Regions from separate parts of the Streptomyces sp. NPDC005863 genome, predicted to be linked through region 1. Evidence: riboswitches for the same ligand, from Rfam matches in the RefSeq annotation. Region 1 holds a riboswitch; each other region holds the start of a gene.

Region 1 (4,271 bases):
GTATCTGTCCAACTGCCGTCTGCAACAGGTCAATCGGACGAGAATTCTGGGCACGCGCGATCGGTAATATGCGGAGAATTTGCCGTAATTCAGGGCAAGTCGGGCCGGGCAAAAGCCACATGGGGCTCAAATGGGCGGCGCGCATTGGCTGCTTCTTGTCGACTCCGGGTCGACTTCGTATATGCGCTCGGCACAAACGGCGAAGCACACTTCCCAACTGTACCGCGCTCAACCATGCAGAATTGCCCCCTCCGTTTCTCCGACGGAGAGGGCAATTCGGGTTAAGCAGGGTTCTTGCAGAAAAGGATCAGCCGCCGGCGACGGCCGGAATGATCGAGACGCCCGCACCGTCCGGGGTGGCGGTCTCCAGTCCCTGCTCGAACCGGACGTCGTCGTCGTTGACGTACACGTTCACGAACCGGCGCAGCTTGCCCTGGTCGTCCAGGACGCGGGCGGCGATGCCGGTGTGGTTCTTCTCCAGGTCGGCGATGACCTCCCCGAGGTTCGCCCCCTCGGCGGCGACCTCGGCCTTGCCGCCGGTGTAGGTACGCAGAATGGTGGGGATACGGACGTTGACGCTCATGGGTTTCACCTCGGGGATATCAGGGGGCGGGGGCGCCCCGTCAGGGACGCGGGGAACTGCGCGACCGGCCACGGCCGGCCCGCAGGGAAGCTACGGCCTAACCGGCGAGCCCCGCGGAGCGAAACGCCTCAAGGTTCGGCTTGATCGTGGCGGTCGCCTGGGACCTCTCGGCAACCGCGTCGAGCGTCTTGAGCCCGTCACCGGTGTTCAACACCACCGTGGTGAGGGAGGGATCGATGAGCCCCGCCTCGACGAGCTTCTTCGTGACGCCCACCGTCACCCCGCCCGCGGTCTCCGCGAAGATCCCCTCGCTCCGGGCGAGCAGCTCGATCGCTTCGACGACCTGCTCGTCGTTCACATCCTCCACCGCACCCCCCGTACGCCGCGCGATGTCGAGCACGTACGGCCCGTCGGCCGGGTTGCCGATGGCCAGCGACTTGGCGATGGTGTTCGGCTTCTGCGGGCGGACCACGTCATGGCCGGCCTTGAAGGCCGCCGACACCGGGGAGCACCCCTCCGCCTGCGCGCCGAAGATCTTGTAGGGCTTGTCCTCGACGAGGCCCAGCGCGATGAGCTCCTTCAGCCCCTTGTCGATCTTCGTGAGCTGCGATCCGGAGGCGATCGGGATGACCAGCTGGTCGGGGATGACCCAGCCCAGCTGCTCGCAGATCTCGTACGCGAGGGTCTTGGAGCCCTCGCCGTAGTACGGCCGCAGGTTGACGTTGACGAAGCCCCAGCCCTCGCCCAGCGGGTCGCCGATGAGCTCGGAGCAGAAGCGGTTCACGTCGTCGTAGTTGCCCTCGATGCCGACGAGCTCGCCGCCGTAGACCGCGGCCATGACGACCTTGCCCTGCTCCAGGTCGTGCGGGATGAACACGCAGGAGCGGAAGCCGGCGCGGGCGGCGGCGGCGCCGACGGCGCCCGCGAGGTTGCCGGTGGAGGAGCAGGACAGGGTGGTGAAGCCGAAGGCGCGCGCCGCTTCGAGGGCCTGCGCGACGACGCGGTCCTTGAAGGAGTGCGTGGGGTTGCCGGAGTCGTCCTTGACAAACAACTTGCCCTGTTGGACGCCGAGTTCGGCGGCGAGGTTGTCGGCCTTGACGAGCTTGGTCCAGCCCGGGTTCAGGTTCGGCTTGTCGGCCACGTCGGCGGGGACGGGCAGCAGCGGGGCGTAGCGCCAGATGTTGGCGGGGCCCGCCTCGATCTGCTTGCGCAGGGACTCCGGGTCGCCGAGGGGCAGGTCGTACGCGACTTCGAGGGGGCCGAAACACTCGGCGCAGGCGAAGATCGGGCCGAGCGGGAAAGTGGTGCCGCATTCCCGGCAGGAGAGTCCCGATGCGGGGCCGAGGTCTACGGAGGTGGTGGTGTTCTCGGTGGCGACAGTCTGCACAGCCATGGAGGCGAGGCCCTTTCTCCTCATCTTCCTCGCGACGCATCTCGCCGCGAGACGGATTTGGCACCTTCCCTAGCCGGGAGCCTCGCGGCGCTGATCACTTGATCGCGTACGAGACCGGCTGGAGGGTTGCCGGGGCTTCAACGGGCCGTATCCCTCTGCCCCTCTGGATGAGCGGTATTCGATTGTGTGACGCCCGGGACCCCCGACATGCGGTGGTCATCGGCGTTGTTCAAGACTGTAACCGAAGCCCCGGACCCTAGAGATAGTCGTCCGAACCGCGAGATGGATCACATATGGGAGGACTGCGACCGTGCTGGAAGAGGTCGAGCACTGGCTGAGCAGGCGTTCCTGGTCCGTCGCCGACCGCCCGCTGGATCTCCTGGTCGCCGCCAAACGCGCGTCAGGAACCTCGGTGAGCGTCGTACTGCCCGCGCTCGACGAGGAGGGAACGGTCGGCGAGATCGTCACCAAGATCCGCCGCGCACTGATGGAGGAGGTCCCGCTGGTCGACGAGCTCGTGGTGATCGACTCCGGCTCCTCGGACCGTACGGCCGAGGTGGCGTCGGCGGCGGGCGCCAGGGTCGTGCACCGGGACGAGATCCTGCCGCGCCTGACTCCGGTGCCCGGCAAGGGCGAGGTGCTGTGGCGCTCGCTCCTGGTGACGGGCGGGGACGTCGTGGCGTTCGTCGACGCGGATCTGCGGGAGTTCTCCGCGGACTTCGTCTCGGGCATCGTGGGCCCGCTGCTCACCGACCCGGACGTGGCCTTCGTGAAGGCGATGTACGACCGGCCGCTGGGGTCGGCCGCGGGGCAGGGCGGCCGGGTGACGGAGCTGATGGCGCGCCCGCTCCTGAACATGCACTGGCCGCTGCTCGCGGGGTTCGTCCAGCCGCTGGGCGGCGAGTACGCGGCGCGCAGGTCGCTCCTGGAGCGGCTGCCGTTCCCCGTGGGGTACGGCGTGGAGCTGGGGCTGCTCGTCGACGCGCTGCACACGGTGGGTCTGGACGCGCTGGCGCAGGTGGACGTGGGGGTGCGCAGGCACCGGCACCAGGACGGGCAGGCGCTCGGGCGGATGGCGGCGGCGATCTACCGGACGGCGCAGCTGCGGCTGGCGCGCGGCCATCTCCTGCGGCCGGAGCTGACGCAGTTCGAGCGGGGGGCGGACGGGTTCGTGCCGCGCACGTATCCGGTCGACACGGAGGAGCGCCCTCCGATGACGGGCATCGCGGAGTACGCGCACCGTCGCGTGGCGTAGGGCGTCACATCCGGCCAGGCCGTACGCGGAGTCCGTCCGTACGTTTGCCCGAGCCCGTCACGGGCTACGTTTTGCCACATGGTCTCCGAGTCCGCATCGTCAGCAGCAGCACGATCGTCAGCAGCAGCGCAGGTACTCGTCGCGTCCAACCGCGGCCCCGTCTCGTACACCGTGGGTGAGGACGGGGAGCTGACCGCGAAACGCGGGGGCGGCGGTCTGGTCTCCGGGCTCAGCGCCATCGGTGACGACGCGGACGCGCTGTGGGTGTGCGCGGCGCTCGGCGACGGCGACCGCGAGGCGGTGCGGCGGGGCGTCGGCGAGCCGGGCGTACGGATGCTGGACATCGACGCGGACGTCCACGCGGACGCGTACAACGGCATCGCCAACTCGGTGCTGTGGTTCGTCCACCACATGCTGTACCAGACGCCGCTGGAGCCGGTCTTCGGGCCGGAGTTCCGCGCGCGGTGGGCGGCGTACGAGAGGTACAACCGGGCCTTCGCCGAGGCGCTGGCGGCGGAGGCGGCGCCGGGCGCGGCGGTCCTGGTGCAGGACTACCACCTGACGCTGGTGCCGGGGATGCTCCGCGAGCTCCGGGAGGACGTGCGGATCGGCCACTTCTCACACACGCCGTGGGCGCCCGTCGACTACTTCCGGATGCTGCCGGACGACGTGGCCGAGCAGGTGCTGCGCGGGATGCTGGGCGCCGACCGGCTGGGGTTCCTCACCGGGCGGTGGGCGGACGCGTTCACGGAGTGCTGTGTGCGGGTCGTCGGCGGGACATCGGGCACCCGGATCGGGGTGCACGGGCTCGGCGCCGACGCGGACTTCCTGCGGGAGCGCTCGCGGCGGGACGACGTCGAGGAGCGGATGCGGACGCTGCGCGGGCAGGCGGGTACGCAGGACGGGGAGGACCGGAAGCTGATCGTCCGGGTGGACCGGACGGAGCTGTCGAAGAACATCGTGCGCGGCCTGCACGCCTACCGCGAGCTCCTCGACACCCACCCCGAGTGGCGCGAACGCGTCGTGCACGTCGCCTTCGC
Region 2 (4,271 bases), on a different contig from region 1:
ACGGTGAGTTCATCGAGATCCACGAGCCGCTCAGCCAGGACCAGCTGCACACGCTCACCGCGCACGAGCAGTACAAGCCGGTCGAGATCGGCCCGTCGGTCGACGAGAACGGCGTCGAGCGCAAGCTGTCCGGTTCGCAGAAGCTCCGGGCGAAGCTCTCCAAGGGCTACTACGGGGAGAACAACCAGATCCCCAAGCCCACCGCCGAGGAGTACAAGGAGATCACGAGCGGCCACGGCCACCACTGATCCACCCGAGCTCCGAAGCTCCGACCCCCGAGGTCGCCACGGCAAGAGCCCCGTCCAGTGCATGGACGGGGCTCTTCGCCGTCCCGGGGCTGGATAGGGTGGTGTCACCCCGGCGCGCCGGGGCGTTTCCCCACCCACCGGACAGACCAGGAGCAGCCATGAACGCTGTGACCCCCGCAGGAGGCGACACCGCGGCGGCCCGTTCCTGGCCCGGCGTGCTGAACGGTCTGCTCGACGGACGGGACCAGAGCGCCGACGACACCGCGTGGGCGATGGACCGCATCATGCGCGGCGAGGCCACCGACGCGCAGATCGCGGGCTTCGTGGTCGCGCTGCGCGCCAAGGGCGAGACCGTCGCGGAGATCTCCGGTCTGGTACGAGCGATGTACGCGCACGCCAACGTCATCGAGGTGCCGGGCCCGAGCGTCGACATCGTGGGCACCGGCGGCGACGGCGCCAAGACCGTCAACATCTCCACCATGTCCGCGATCGTCGTCGCGGGAACGGGCGCCAAGGTCGTCAAGCACGGCAACCGCGCCGCCTCCAGCGCGTCCGGCGCCTCCGACGTCCTGGGGAAGCTCGGCGTCAACCTGGACCTCACGCCCCGGCGGGTCGTCGAGGTCGCCGAGGAGGCCGGCATCACGTTCTGCTTCGCCGTGAAGTTCCACCCCGCGCTGCGGCACGTCGGCGCCGCCCGCAGCCAGCTGGGCATCAGGACGGTCTTCAACCTGCTCGGCCCGCTCACCAACCCCGCGCGGGTGCGGGCCCAGGCGGTCGGGGTCGCCGACCCGCGGATGGCGCCCGTCGTCGCCGGGGTCTTCGCCGAGCGCGGGCACTCCTCGCTCGTCTTCCGCGGCGACGACGGACTCGACGAGCTGACGACGACGTCGACGTCCCGGGTCTGGACCGTGCGGGACGGCGCCGTGCGCGAGGAGCCCTTCGACCCGCGGGACGTCGGGATCGACCTGGTGCCCGTCGAGGCGCTGCGGGGCGCCGACGCCTCGTACAACGCCGAGGTGGCGCGGCGCCTCCTGGACGGCGAGAGCGGGCCGGTGCGGGACGCGGTGCTGCTGAACTCCGCGGCGGCGCTCGTGGCCCTCACGCCGACCGACGAGCCGCTGGTGGAGCAGATCCGCGCCGGGATGGCCCGCGCGGCGCAGGCGATCGACTCCGGCGCCGCCAAGCGGGCCCTGGAGCGCTGGGTGTCGGCCAGCAACCGCTGAGCGGCCCCCTGTGTGACGCAAGGCGCAGTCCGGATTTTGGACTGCGCCTTGCGCGCCGAAGATCGTATGGCAGGATGCTGCACAGGTCATGAGTGACAGCGACTACGGCCCCGGCCCGCTGTCCGGCAACCCTCCGTCCGTGGCGGGGTGCCCCGGGTGAAGACCAGGTCGTACGCAGCAAGGCGTATGGCAAGCGCGGACCCCTGCAAACCCTGGGGTCCTGGTCCTCAAGGGAGCAGTCTCGTGAGCAAGCGAATGTGACAGGGCTTCACGCCCCGCCTCCGCACACCCTTCTTCACCTTTCTCCCGCGCCGTCGACATCGTTGTGGCGCGGTGAATTCGCCTGCCTCTCACGGGAGTTCGCCATGTCTGTTTCCGCCGTTGCCGTCGACGCCTCCGTCTGTGCCCCGCTGGCCGTGCTCGGCCGGGACGTCACCGTTCCGCTGGTCACCGGCGGCGAGGTGACGTACGCCGCGCTCGACTACGCGGCGAGCGCGCCGGCCCTGCAGCGGGTCTGGGACGACGTGGCCGCGTACGCGCCGTACTACGGCAGCGTGCACCGCGGCGCCGGCTACCTCTCGCAGCTCTCCACCGACCTCTTCGAGAACTCCCGCACCACCGTCGCCGACTTCCTCGGCTGCCGCGAGGGCGACCAGGTCGTCTTCACCCGCTCCACCACCGACTCGCTGAACCTGCTGGCAGCCGCCCTGCCCGCCGGCTGCGAGGTCTTCGTCTTCGAGACCGAGCACCACGCCTCGCTGCTGCCGTGGCGGGACGCCCGCGTCACCTACCTCGACGCGCCGCGCACCCCCGACGAGGCCGTCCACACCCTGGAGCGCGCCCTCGCCGACCGCGAGCCCTACGGCCCCGCCCTGGTCTGCGTGACCGGCGCCTCCAACGTCACCGGCGAGATCTGGCCGGTGCGCGAGCTGGCCGCCGCCGCCCACGCGCACGGCGCCCGCATCGTCCTGGACGCCGCGCAGCTCGCGCCCCACCACCCGGTCTCCATCGATGAGTTGGACGTGGACTGGGTCGCCTTCTCCGGTCACAAGCTGTACGCGCCGTTCGGTTCGGGTGTCCTCGCGGGCCGCTCCGACTGGCTGCGCGCCGCCGAGCCCTACCTCGCGGGCGGCGGCGCCTCGCGGAAGGTGGCGCGACGCCCCAAGGAAGCGGGCGGCGGCGTGGACGTGGAGTGGCACGACAGCGCGGCCCGGCACGAGGCCGGCTCGCCCAACGTCATCGGCGTCTACTCGATCGCCTCCGCCTGCAAGGCACTCACCGAGGCGGGCTTCGACGAGCTGGTCGCCCGTGAGCAGTACCTGATCGCGAAGGTGCGCGAGGGCCTCGCCGAGGTGCCGCAGGTGCGGGTCCTCTCGCTCTTCGGGGACGACGCGCCGCGCGTGGGCGTCATCTCCTTCGTCGTGGACGGCTGGAACAGCTCGCACTTCGCCGCCGCGCTCTCCGCGGAGTACGGGATCGGCGTACGGGACGGCCTGTTCTGCGCCCACCCGCTGGTGCGCACCCTGCTCGGCGGCGAGCCGGACGAGCCCGGCGAGTGCGGCGCCCCCGAGGCCGCGCCCGGCGAGAAGTCGCTGAACGCCATCCGGGTGAGCTTCGGCGCGGGCACCCCCGACGAGCACGTCGAGCGTTTCGTGCGCGCGGTCAAGGAACTGGTGGCGGACGGCGCCCGGTGGAACTACCGCACCGAGGACGGGCGTTGCGTCCCGGACACCGGCGCGGCCGCCTGACCGGACGGGAGCGGACGGGAGCGGACGGCGCCTAGGAGTCGAGGCCGATCGCGAAAGCGGCCTCCAGGTCGTGCTGCGAGTACGTGCGGAACGCCACGTGCGTGTCGGTCCCCTCGACGCCGGGGATCTTGCTGATCCGGCCGGGGATGACGTCCGCGAGGTCGTCGTGGCGCGGCACCCGCACCATCGCGATGAGGTCGTACGTGCCGGTGACGGAGAAGACCTCGCTCACGGAGTCGAGGGCGGCGATCGACTCGGCGATCTCCGGGATCCGGTCCACGCTGGTCTTGATGAGCACGATCGCGGTGATCACGGCTTGCAGTCTCCCTCGGTGGCCGGTGCGGTGGCCCTCACTCTAGTCGTCCACACCCGCCACCCCCACGCGCAGACGAAGCCCAGCGAGAAGCCCACCAGGTGCGCCAGATAGGCGACCCCCGTCCCCTTGCCGTCCTGCCCCGCGGCCAGCCACTGCAGCGTCACCCAGAACGGCAGCACCACCCACGCCGGGAAGCGCAGCGGCAGAAAGAAGAGGAACGGGAAGAGGCTGGTGACGCGCGCCCTGGGGAAGAGATACAGGCAGGCACCGAGGACGGCGGAGATCGCGCCGGAGGCTCCCACGAGCGTCTGGTCGGAGCCCGCGTGCGCGGCGGCGTAGGCGAGCAGGGCGAGATAACCGCAGCAGAGGTAGAAGCACGCGTACAGGAGGTGGCCCATGCGTTCCTCGACCATGACGCCGAACACGTACAGGAAGAGCATGTTCCCCAGCAGATGAAGCCAGCTTCCGTGCACGAAGAGAGCGGTGAACGGGCCGAGCGCGGCGCGCGGGGCACCGCTGAACAGTTCGACGGGTACCACCCCCCACTGCTCGAAGTAGGCCTGCTGGGCGCCGATCATCTCGTCGCCCCGGCCGTAGGAGGGGTTGAACCCGGACATCGGTGAGATCAGGAAGACCACGCAGCAGACGGCGATCAGTCCGTACGTCACCGGGGCGGTCCGCGCCCCGAGCAGCCGGCCCGCCTTCGCACTCCATGTTCGGATCATGGACGAAGCAT
Region 3 (4,271 bases), on a different contig from region 1:
AGCCGCATGGTGTTCGCGTTCAGCCGCGACAACGCGCTGCCCGGCTCGGCGATCTGGCGCAAGGTCAGCTCCCGTACCCAGGTGCCGGTGCCCGCCGTGTGGCTGTCGGTGGGGCTCGCCGCGGTCATCGCGCTGCCCTCCCTGTACTCGACGACCGCGTACACGGCGGTGACCGCCATCAACGTCATCGGCATCACCCCCGCGTACGCCATCCCGATCTACCTGCGCCTTCGCGCGGGCGACCGCTTCCAGCCCGGTCCGTGGAACCTCGGCCGCTGGAGCAAGCCGGTCGGCTGGATCGCGGTGGTCTGGGTGGTGTTCGTGACGGTGCTGTTCTGCCTGCCGCAGGTCTCCCCGGTGACCGTCGACTCGATGAACTACGCGTCGATCGCGCTCGCCGCGGTGCTGCTCCTGGCCACCGTGTGGTGGTTCGTGGCGCGACGCTCCTACAGCACGCCGCAGGCGTACGGCTCGGACCGCGAGCAGGCCGAGGTCGCGGAGAACATCGTCTGAGTCACGGCCCCGGCCCGCTCCGCGGCGCGTCAGCGGCCGCCGGCCACCCGTACGACCGTGCCGGTCGCGTACGACGCGTCGTCCGAGAGCAGCCAGGAGACGGCCGCCGCGATCTCCGACGGCCGGCCCGAGCGCCCCAGCGGGATGCCCGCGGCGAGCTTCGCGGGGCGCTCGGGGTCGGCGTGGAACTCGGTCCAGATCACGCCGGGGGCAACGGCGTTGACGCGGATGCCGTCGCCCGCGACCTCCTTGGAGAGGCCGACCGTCAGCGTGTCGACGGCGCCCTTGGCCGCCGCGTAGTGGACGTACTCGCCGGGGGCGCCGAGGGTGGCCGCCGCGGACGAGATGTTCACGATCGCGCCGCCGCCGTTCGCCGTCAGGTCCCGCACCGCGCGCCGGGCGCAGAGCAGATAGCCGAGGACGTTCACTTCGAGCGCCCGGCGCATGCCCTCGGCGTCGGCCTCCGCGAGGGGCCCGACGGGGCCGCTCACGCCGGCGTTGTTGACCAGACCGGTGACCGGGCCGAGTTCGGCGGCGGCGGTGTCGAAGAGACGGTCGACGTCGGCCTCGTCGGCGGTGTCGACCTGGACGGTGACGCAGCGTCGTCCTGCCGCGCGGACCGCGTCGGCGGCCTCTTCGGCGGCTGCCTGATGGGAGCGGTAGCCGATGACGACGTCGTGGCCGTCCTCGGCGAGACGGGCGCTGACGGCCGCGCCGATACCGCGGCTGCCGCCGGTGACGACGGTGACGGGGTGGTGCTGCACGGGGGACCTCCGGCTCTGGGTGGCTGACTGTCGCGCCGCCCGGCCGCGGGGGTCGCCCGCGTCCGGATCACGCCGTCATCCTACGAAGCGGTGACCTTGACCGGTGGGCAGGGCGGGACGACCGGTGGGCAGGTCCGCGTCGAGCGGGATCAGGGTGGCGCGGCCGGTGCCGTGCCGCAGCCGCAGCAGATTGCGGCCGGGCTCCCACTGGACGACGCCGTGGTGGGCGCGCAGCTGGGCCCGCAGCCGTTCCGGGTCAAGGGTGCGCAGCGCGGCGGGGGCGCCCAGGGTGGGGCCGAGGAGGTGGAGCGGGATCAGACCGTCGTCGCGTACGTCGTACGAGGAGAGCAGTACGTCGACCCGCTCGGCGGGCTCGACCCGCTGGCCGTGCTCGACGTCGTCGGCCGTAGAGGTGGGAGTGGCGTGCTGGTGCGTCATGGTGCGCCTCCGGAGTCGTGGACCCCGGGTGTCGCCGACCCCGGTGATCCGCCGTTCCCCGTGCACGTCGCACGGGGCGGGTCGTCACCCGGGGCACCCGCGACGGAGCGGGGTGCCGTCCAGCGAGCCGGGGCTTGGCGCTGGAACTCGTGACCCGCACCGACCGTAACACGGTGCCGCGGAGGCCTGCCCGGGGTTATTCGTGCCCCCCGGGCCGGCCTCCGGGCGGTGCCTACGGAGCCTCGGCCGGGACGACCGCGTCCTCCGGGGCGGCCGCCTCCGCGGGCAGGCTGTCCATGAACGAGCTGACCGAGAAGACCGCGTTGCCGGGGCCCGCGGGACCGTAACCGGGGGGCGACGACAGGCCGTTGGACTCCATCGTGGCGCGGTAGGCCTCCAGGAGCCGCACGTGGTACTCCAGCGGGGCGCCCTGCGGGTTGGCCTTGCCGAGCGGCGTCGTGGGCTCGGGGCACCACGTGGTGAAGCGGGGCGTGATGCCGCGCGACATGAAGTACTGCAGGCCCTCGACGGTGGAGTCGATGGCCTCGTCGACCGTCTTGAAGCCGAACGGCTCCGCCATCTCCACGCCCGCGACGAAGTTGGGGATGACGTTGCGCGGCCCGAACACCTCGGCGGAGTCCAGGATGCGGCGGTGCCACTCGTCACGGCCGACGTAGCGCTCCTTGCCGGGGCAGTACCGCTCGAAGAGGTAGGGGTCCCACACCTCGTAGTTGGGGTGGTAGATCCGCACGCCGTAGTCGTGGAAGCGCTGCACGTCCGCCTTGGGCAGCGCCTGGGCGACGACCTTGCCGATCCAGCGGCCCGGGAAGCGCTCCTCGATGGCCTTCGCGTACTGGCCGTAGAAGTCGGCCTCGTCCTTGCCCTGGAGCCGCGTGGTGATGGCGCCGCCGGTGAGGGTGTACGCGGTGGACGACTTGTTCGTGTCGTACTTGTCGATGATGGCGAGGGCTTCGAGGACCTCGTCCATCGGCTTCACGCCCGTGTAGGGGCGGCCCGCCGCCTTCTGCTGGCGCCAGTTGTGGTTGATGTCGCAGTACTGGCACTCCTCCTTGGCGCCGAAGTACTGGCAGACCCGGAAGACCGTCAGGTAGATGAGGTAGCCCCACTGGATGGTGGGCGCCACCTCCATCACGGACTTGCCGTTCTCCAGCGTGTGCCGGTAGTAGTCCGGCATCGGCGGCAGGCCGACGTCGGAGATGCGGGCGCCGTCCAGGTAGAGGCCGAGCACGCCGTGGTCGTCGGCGGCCACGCGGTAGGGCGAGGACGGGTTCACGCGGACCGAGACGACGGTGCGGCGCAGCTCGTAGGGGCCGCCGGTGAGGACGATCTCCTCGGGCGGGCGGCGCAGGGCCGCGGCGCCCAGTTCGGGGAGCGTGCCGTGGTCGAAGGAGAAGATGAAGTACGACTTCGGCTTGACCTCGCCGCCTTCGTTGTCGCTCAGCGCCGACTCGTCGAAGGCGATGCCGCCGCGCAGCAGATCCTCCTTGATGACGGCTTCCCGCGGCACGTGCGGGAACCGCTCCATGAGTGACTCGATGAGCTCGGTACGGCTCTCGCTGCGGCTTGGCATGGGCCGGGCACCTCGGATCCTGTCGGTCGATCTGTCCCGTCCACGCTAATACCCGGCCGTTCCGTTCGGGATCGGGCTCCGGTCGTAGGGCGGCCGCGCCGCGCGGCTATGCTTTCAAGAGTTTCGCCAGAACGCGGTCGAGCGCCTCGATGTCCTCGTCCGGCAGCCCGAGGAGCGCGTCGGGCGGTGTGGTGAGGATCGCGGTGGCGCGGGCGGCCGCGGCCCGGCCCTCCTCGGTGAGGTGGACCAGTTTGGACCGGCGGTCGTCGGGGTTGGTGATGCGTTCGGCGAGGCCGCGGCGGACCAGGTCGTCGACGATGACGGTGGTGTAGGGCGGGTCGCTGCCCAGCCGCTCGGTCAGGTCCCGCAGCGTGATCGGGTCGCCGGTGAGGCGGCGCAGCGCCCTGATGCGGCTGAAGCTCATGCCGAGGCTCTCGGCCACCGCCTTGCGGCGGTTGTGCCGGTCGAGCACCAGGGTGTTCAGGCCCTGCCAGACGCGGGTCGCCGTCCTGAGGGTCGCGTCGTCGGCAGCCGGCTCGGTGTCGTGTGCGCGCTCCATCAGGCCTTCACTGTCTCCTTCGTCCCCTCCGCGTCCTCGGCGGCGAGCGTCCGCGCGGTGCGCCGGGCCGTTTCCCTGGCCCAGCGGCCGGAGGTGAGCGTACCCGTGACCAGCACGGCGGCGCCGCAGCCCGCGATGATCCACCAGGCCGTGCGGCCCGCGTCGGTGAAGCCCGCCGCGCCCGCGTGCACCCCGCCGGCCATGAGGGCGCCGATGACGGCGACGCCGAGGGACTGGCCGACCTGGCGGCTGGTGGAGGCCACGGCGGCGGCGAGGCCCGCCTGCGAGCGGGGCATCCCCGATACGGCGGTGTTGGTGATCGGAGCGTTGACCAGGCCGAATCCGGTGCCGAAGAGCAGATACGCGACGACGAGCAGCGCCGTCGGCATGTGCGTGGAGTAGGTGA

The links. Region 1 has a riboswitch for S-adenosylmethionine ahead of thrC (threonine synthase). Riboswitches for the same ligand answer to the same signal wherever they lie in the genome.
Region 2: it holds a riboswitch for S-adenosylmethionine, as region 1 does, so the genes downstream of both, ACFYO9_RS13295 (aminotransferase class V-fold PLP-dependent enzyme) here and thrC (threonine synthase) in region 1, are expected to answer to the same signal.
Region 3: it holds a riboswitch for S-adenosylmethionine, as region 1 does, so the genes downstream of both, ACFYO9_RS07980 (hypothetical protein) here and thrC (threonine synthase) in region 1, are expected to answer to the same signal.

The regions. Positions count from the first base shown of each region.
Region 1 is NZ_JBIAII010000016.1:148,002-152,272, reverse strand. Features, by position in the region: gene ACFYO9_RS36530 (MoaD/ThiS family protein) at 308-583, opposite strand; gene thrC (threonine synthase) at 681-1,976, opposite strand; SAM riboswitch class I at 1,994-2,150, opposite strand; gene ACFYO9_RS36520 (glucosyl-3-phosphoglycerate synthase) at 2,287-3,231, shown strand; gene ACFYO9_RS36515 (trehalose-6-phosphate synthase) at 3,310-4,271, shown strand, end outside.
Region 2 is NZ_JBIAII010000003.1:198,810-203,080, reverse strand. Features, by position in the region: gene ACFYO9_RS13305 (cytochrome bc complex cytochrome b subunit) at 1-248, shown strand, start outside; gene trpD (anthranilate phosphoribosyltransferase) at 407-1,471, shown strand; SAM riboswitch class IV at 1,556-1,673, shown strand; gene ACFYO9_RS13295 (aminotransferase class V-fold PLP-dependent enzyme) at 1,837-3,219, shown strand; gene ACFYO9_RS13290 (Lrp/AsnC family transcriptional regulator) at 3,251-3,532, opposite strand; gene ACFYO9_RS13285 (rhomboid family intramembrane serine protease) at 3,529-4,260, opposite strand.
Region 3 is NZ_JBIAII010000002.1:373,681-377,951, forward strand. Features, by position in the region: gene ACFYO9_RS07970 (amino acid permease) at 1-513, shown strand, start outside; gene ACFYO9_RS07975 (SDR family oxidoreductase) at 543-1,277, opposite strand; gene ACFYO9_RS07980 (hypothetical protein) at 1,353-1,715, opposite strand; SAM riboswitch class IV at 1,761-1,870, opposite strand; gene ACFYO9_RS07985 (radical SAM protein) at 1,948-3,306, opposite strand; gene ACFYO9_RS07990 (MarR family transcriptional regulator) at 3,413-3,865, opposite strand; gene ACFYO9_RS07995 (MFS transporter) at 3,865-4,271, opposite strand, start outside.